DNA from 2 places in the Dickeya lacustris genome. Region 1 is predicted to be linked to the other one. Evidence: predicted binding sites of a transcription regulator. Region 1 holds the regulator's gene; the other holds the start of a gene.
The links. Region 1 encodes PhoB, which activates phosphate uptake and scavenging genes when phosphate is short. Its sites were predicted from a motif close to CTGTCATAAAACTGNCNNAT; they were not measured.

Region 1 (3,411 bases):
CCCCTGCTCACTGATGATGTCGAGGCGAGAATCGTGATGGCTCAGTGCATGCTTAACGATAGCCAGCCCCAACCCACTGCCACCGGTTTGGCGCGAACGCGCCTTATCCACACGGTAAAAGCGCTCCGTCAGGCGCGGAATATGCTCTGGGGCAATGCCAGGCCCGTTATCGCTTACCTGAAACTCAGCGCCCTGTGGCGTTTGCTGCCAGCACACCTCAATACGCGTGCCCGGCGGGGTATGGTTCACCGCGTTATACACCAAATTAGATACCGCACTGCGCAACTGCTCTTCATTACCAAACACTTGCAGCTGTTCGTTTACACGAAACACAATTTCATGCCGTCCCTGACTGAGCGTTTCAGCCTCGCGCTTGAGCAAGCGCAGCATCAGGGGGATATCGACCTTTTCATTCAGATCAATTGACGACGCCGCTTCGATACGCGATAGCGTAAGCAACTGGCGCACCAGCCCATCCATACGGCGGGTTTGCTCTTGCATCGTATGCAGCGCTTTGGCTTGCAACGCGCCATCGAGCGATTCATCGCTCATCATTTCCAGATACCCCTGCAAGACGGTAAGCGGCGTTCGTAACTCATGGCTGACATTCGCAAAAAAATTACGCCGTGCGCCTTCCAATTGGTGCATCTGCGTCACATCGCGCGCTACCATCAGCAACTGCCCCTCAGAATAGGGCATCACACGAAACTCGACGTGGTGCGAATTTTTCAACGTTAAGGTGAGGGGGCGGCTAAAATCCTGTTGTTGCATGTACTGGGTAAATTCGGGATAACGCAGCAAATTAAGGATATTCTGGCCATTATCTTCCGGCCAACGAAACCCGAGCAGGTGCTGTGCCAGTCGATTACACCAAATGATACTGCCCTCTTCTGTGGTGATGACCACCGCATCGGGTAATGACTCAGCGCCACTGCGAAAACGTTTTATCAATAACGCCAGCTCCCGCCGCCGCCGCCGATTACGCAGTTGCATTTGGTAAAGACCATAAAAGAGTGGCTCCCAGCTCCAGCGACCTGGCGGCGGCGTCATGCTGCGATCCACCCATAACCAGTAGGACAAGCGCAATTGGTTATAAAAGTTCCAGCACAAGGCACACACCACCGAGGCCAGTAAAAACCAGGGTAGATAGCCGATAAACAGCCCTAACAACAGACCGGGAAAACAAAAAAAAGCCAGCTCCAGCGCCAGCTTTTTCCAGGATAAACGCTCTAGCACGACCGACGTTCTCCAGCAAAGACGCGACTAATAACGCGTTGAGAAACGGTATCCGGTACCCCGAACAGTTTGTACCATCTTGTCATGCCCGCTGGTTTCCAGCGCTTTGCGCAGACGGCGGATATGCACATCAACAGTACGATCTTCTACATACACGTTAGTGCCCCAAACGTGATTGAGCAACTGTTCACGGCTGTATACCCGTTCTGGATGTGTCATAAAAAAGTGCAGCAACTTGAACTCAGTTGGCCCCATGTCTAACGCATGTTCTGGCGTGGTCACTCGGTGCGAGGAAGGGTCAAGACTCAGCCCTCGCATTTCAATCACCTCTTCCACCGCCATAGGCGAAATGCGGCGCATGACGGCTTTGATGCGCGCGACGAGCTCCTTGGGAGAAAAAGGTTTGGTGATATAGTCATCCGCACCCACCTCCAGCCCACGCACTCTATCCTCTTCTTCACCACGTGCCGTCAGCATCATCACCGGAATATCGCGGGTCAATGCTTCACGTTTCATGTGCTTGATAAATTGCAGGCCAGAACCACCGGGTAGCATCCAATCGAGCAACACCAGTTCAGGGTACGGTTCGGTCAGCCGGGTGACGGCACTGTCATAATCCTCGGCTTCAACGGGCTGATAGCCGTTCTGCTCCAACACAAAGCACACCATCTCACGGATCGGCGCTTCATCCTCCACCACCAAAATACGTCTTGCCATATCAATCCTGCCGTTAATCGTCACGGTTAGCGTGCGGTGTGCATTATGCGTCAGTTTTATGACAGATTTATGAAAAATCCGGCCACATACTGCGCACGACTCTCGCCCGTTTCCCCGATGTAAAACATGGAAAGTCGCTCGCAAAGCGGGCAAATCCTCCCTATCCAAACAAGATATTAGGGGACACGGCCTAAACTGACTGCCTATAATCGCCGATGATAAAGACACGGCCTCTCGTGCGGTGTTTTCAGCCGCACCGAAAAAACCATGACGCCGTAACAACAATATCGTAACAACAATATTGTTACAGAAACTGTCGTAACGCCTTATTGCTCGCCGGTGTCGGTAGCAATTAAGGCGTGGTTTGTACTCACCTGCAGGGAGTCACATGCGAATTATTCATACGTCTGACTGGCATCTTGGTCAGTACTTTTACACCCGCAGCCGCGCAGCTGAACATCAGGCTTTTCTGCACTGGCTGGTTTGTCAGGTAGAAACGCATCAGGCCGACGCATTAATAGTAGCAGGCGATGTGTTCGATAACGGTACACCGCCCAGTTACGCCCGTGAGATGTATAACCAGTTCGTCGTGGCCCTTCAGCCTACCGGCTGTCAGTTGATTGTTACCGGCGGTAATCACGACTCCGTTGCTACGCTCAATGAATCCCGTTCGCTGCTCGCCTGTCTCAATACCCGGGTCATCGCCGGTTTTGATGGCGATATTGAAGAACACATTCTGGTGCTGAATAACCGCAACGGCGAACCCGGCGCGATTTTGTGCGCCATACCGTTTTTGCGCGCCCGCGAGCTTTTTACCAGTAAAGCCGGGCAATCCGGCGAGCAAAAGCAGCAAGCATTACAAGAGGCCATCGCCAGCCATTATCAAGCCTGTTATCAGCATGCCTGCACATTACGCACCACGCTTGGGGAACATCTGCCGATTGTTATGACCGGGCACCTCACGACCGTTGGCGTGGCTACCTCGGACTCGGTACGCGATATTTATATTGGTACGCTGGATGCGTTCCCGGCACAGGCGTTTCCCCCTGCCGATTATATTGCTCTTGGCCATATTCACCGGCCACAACGCGTGGCGCAATGTGAGCATATTCGTTACAGCGGTGCCCCTATCGCCCTCAGCTTTGATGAACTCAATCACGAAAAGTCTGTCTATCTGGTGCATTTTGACCAAGGGAAATTACAGGATGTCAGTACCCTGGTTATCCCCGCAGAACAGCCGATGCAACTGGTGAAGGGCAATCTGGCGGAAATCGAGCGTCGATTGGCCGGTTTTCGCGACTATCAGGGCGAGAAACCCGTCTGGCTGGATATCGAAATCACCACCCAGGATTACCTCAGCGACATGCAGCAACACATTCAATCGCTAACCGCCTCGCTGAATGTGGATGTCCTGCTGCTGCGCCGGGCGCGAGAACAACAGCAACAAATGCTGGTACA
Region 2 (3,411 bases), 880 kb from region 1:
CCGCCGCCAATGATCACCACGTCATAACGCATCGCCATTCTCCTGCTGCGGCTGTGACTGCAATCCGCACAACCCTTGATAAATCCAACTGGTAAATTCGCTCTCACGCAAGGTGTTGCCCCAGGCTATCGGGCGCATCCCTTTCCAGCGTTCATTAAGGAACTGGCTGAGTTGCGAAATGGCCTGCTGCGGGGTGGATTGCCCCAGGCGGCAAAGTAACCCTGCGGCACGGCACGCGCACAGCTCGCCCTGACAAGTGCCCATGCCTACACGGGTGCGACGACGTAAATCGGTCAGGTTGTTGACCTGAAGCGACTCGACGGCATAGCGCACTTCGCCAGCCGTCACCGCCTCACACTCACACACCAGGCTGCTATCGACGCGCTGGCCGGAAACCAGCGTGGCGGCGCGCTGCCCGTGGCGGTAAATCGCTGACCCCCGCAACGGCGCAGAGAGCGGCGAAGCGGCCTGGGGCTTATCTTCCGGCTGCGACTCTGAGCCGGGCAACGGTGTTGACGCGGTGGTACACGAGGCACGATGGCCCAGCTTTTCGCAGACTTTATCTGTCACCCATTCGGCCATCAGGCGGTAAGTCATCAGTTTGCCGCCGGTGATGGTGACAAACCCTTCCAGCCCGTCACGGCTGGCATGATCCAGCAGCACAATCCCCCGGCTGACGCTGCGCCCGGAGGGGTCGTTGTCACTGGCGACCAGCGGACGAACCCCGGCGTAGGCGCGTAAAATGCGGGTCTGCGCCAATTGCGGAGCCAGCAGGCTGCCTTCACGAATCAGGGTATCGACCTCTTGCGGCGTCACCTGCATGTTGTCTATCTGGTCATAGTCGATACGCGTCGAGGTGGTGCCAATCAGTGAAATGGTATCGCCCGGCACCAGAATGTCGGCATCAGCCGGTTTGCGGCAGCGGTTAATCACCCGGTTATTGATGCGATGACCCAGAATTAACAATGCGCCTTTGGCCGGAAACATCCGCACGCTCAAATCGGCGTATTCGGCAATGCGCTGACCCCAAATACCGCCCGCGTTGACAACCACCTGCGCGTAAATTTCACTGGCGATTTTGCGTTTATGGTCGAAAACGCGCACACCGACGACACGACAGCCCTGACGAATCAGCCCAATAACCTCATGATAGGTTAAGACTTCTGCGCCATGTTCACAGGCATCAACCATGTTGGCAGCCGTGAGTCTGAAGGGGTCTACCGTGCCATCCGGCACCCTGACGGCCCCGATTAAATCCGGGTTGGCCGCCGGTTCAAAGCGTAGCGCTTCCTGTGGCTCCATGGCCTGCGCATCAATTCCCGCCTGTCGGCAGGCATCGATAAACTGCGCCTGATACTCAAGGGAGTCTTGCGGTAGCGTTAAAAACAGCCCATCGCTGGGTTCTATACAGTGGCGAGCAATGCGGCGCAGAATACGGTTCTCTTCAATACACTCACGGGCCGACTCGCTATCCGTCACGGCATAGCGCGCACCGCTGTGCAGCAACCCGTGGTTACGCCCGGTTGCTCCGGTGGCAATGTCATGCCGCTCCAGCAGCAAGCAGCGCAGGCCACGCAGCGCGCAATCGCGCGCCGTCCCTGCCCCGGTTGCACCGCCGCCAATAATGACGACATCGGTTTCCCGCCGTAAGCCTGCGTTAGCCATATCTGTTTTACCTCGGTTGGATCGCGCCCATATTGGGATATTGAGGCAAAGTAAGACATAAACCCACACAACAATGATTGATAAAGAACAAAAACACTCAAAAAACGAAAACAAATTGCGCTAACAAAAATAGAAATGTGACTTAAATCACCTTAATTTGAAAAATGATTATTTCAATTATGTTATTTAGAGCTCAAAATGACGTACTTCGTCATAAAAGTGTAACAGTTGCGCGTTAACTCACATCAAAGACTGCGCACATTCGATACGCTTACGCGCGTTATAGAAAATAACTATCGGGGATTTTTATGCTGAGTATTTTTAAGCCTGCGGCGCATCAGCCGCGAGTGGCAGAGCACCAGGTCGATCCACTCTATCGCCGTTTACGCCTGCAAATATTTCTGGGTATCTTTTTCGGCTACGCTGCTTACTATCTGGTCAGAAAAAACTTTGCTCTGGCAATGCCTTTTCTGGTTGAACAAGGTTTCTCTCGTGGCGATCTCGGTTTTGCGCTGTCCGGCATCTCCATCGCTTACGGGTTTTCCAAGTTCATCATGGGCGCGGTCTCTGACCGCTCCAACCCACGGGTGTTCTTACCCGCAGGCCTGATTCTGGCGGCAGCGGTCATGTTGCTGATGGGCTTTGTGCCGTGGGCGACGTCCAGCATTATGGTGATGTTCTGCCTGCTGTTTATCTGTGGCTGGTTCCAGGGTATGGGTTGGCCGCCGTGTGGCCGTACCATGGTGCACTGGTGGTCACAGAAAGAGCGTGGCGGTATCGTGTCTATCTGGAACTGTGCTCACAACGTCGGCGGCGGTATTCCCCCACTGCTGTTCCTGCTGGGGATGGCGTGGTTCAACGACTGGAAAGCCGCGCTGTATATGCCTGCTTTTGGGGCCATTCTGGTGGCACTGTTCGCCTTCGCCATGATGCGCGACACCCCGCAGTCTTGCGGCCTGCCGCCGATTGAAGAGTATAAAAACGACTACCCGCCGGATTATGACGAAAAGGCCGAGCAGGAGTTAACCGCCAAAGAAATTTTCATGCAGTACATTTTCCCGAACAAGCTGCTGTGGTATATCGCCGTTGCTAACGTGTTCGTGTACTTGCTGCGCTATGGCATTCTCGACTGGTCGCCGACTTACCTCAAAGAAGTCAAACACTTCGCACTGGATAAATCCTCCTGGGCCTATTTCCTGTACGAGTACGCCGGTATTCCGGGTACGCTGCTGTGCGGCTGGATGTCTGACAAAGTGTTCAAAGGCAACCGTGGTGCAACAGGCGTGTTCTTCATGGCGCTGGTGACTATCGCCACCGTGGTGTACTGGATGAACCCGGCGGGCAACCCCGGCGTAGATATGGCTTGTATGATTGTCATCGGCTTTTTGATCTACGGCCCGGTCATGCTGATTGGTCTGCACGCTCTGGAACTGGCACCGAAGAAAGCCGCAGGGACAGCCGCTGGTTTCACCGGCCTGTTCGGTTATCTCGGTGGTTCGGTTGCGGCAAGTGCCATTGTCGGCTACACCGTTGACTATTTTGGCTGGAACGGCGGTTTTATGGTGATGATTGGCGGTGGTGTGCTGTCAGTTATCCTGCTGGTACTGACCATGATTAATGAAACAAAACATAAAGCAGAACTGGCAAAACGCGCCTGATTCTGTCATCCCACCGGTGCCGTCGCACCGGTGGGCCTTAGCGAGCCCTCGCTGATTCAAGCTATACGCTATTGATCACAAAAATCTA

Region 2: the regulator PhoB is predicted to act here: its motif matches at 1,874-1,893, upstream of glpT (glycerol-3-phosphate transporter).

Annotation. Positions count from the first base shown of each region.
Region 1 covers NZ_CP114280.1:3,754,495-3,757,905, reverse strand. The annotation lists gene phoR (phosphate regulon sensor histidine kinase PhoR) at 1-1,236, opposite strand, end outside; gene phoB (phosphate response regulator transcription factor PhoB) at 1,264-1,953, opposite strand; gene sbcD (exonuclease subunit SbcD) at 2,342-3,411, shown strand, end outside.
Region 2 covers NZ_CP114280.1:2,869,741-2,873,151, reverse strand. The annotation lists gene glpB (glycerol-3-phosphate dehydrogenase subunit GlpB) at 1-32, opposite strand, end outside; gene glpA (anaerobic glycerol-3-phosphate dehydrogenase subunit A) at 22-1,665, opposite strand; gene glpT (glycerol-3-phosphate transporter) at 1,974-3,323, shown strand.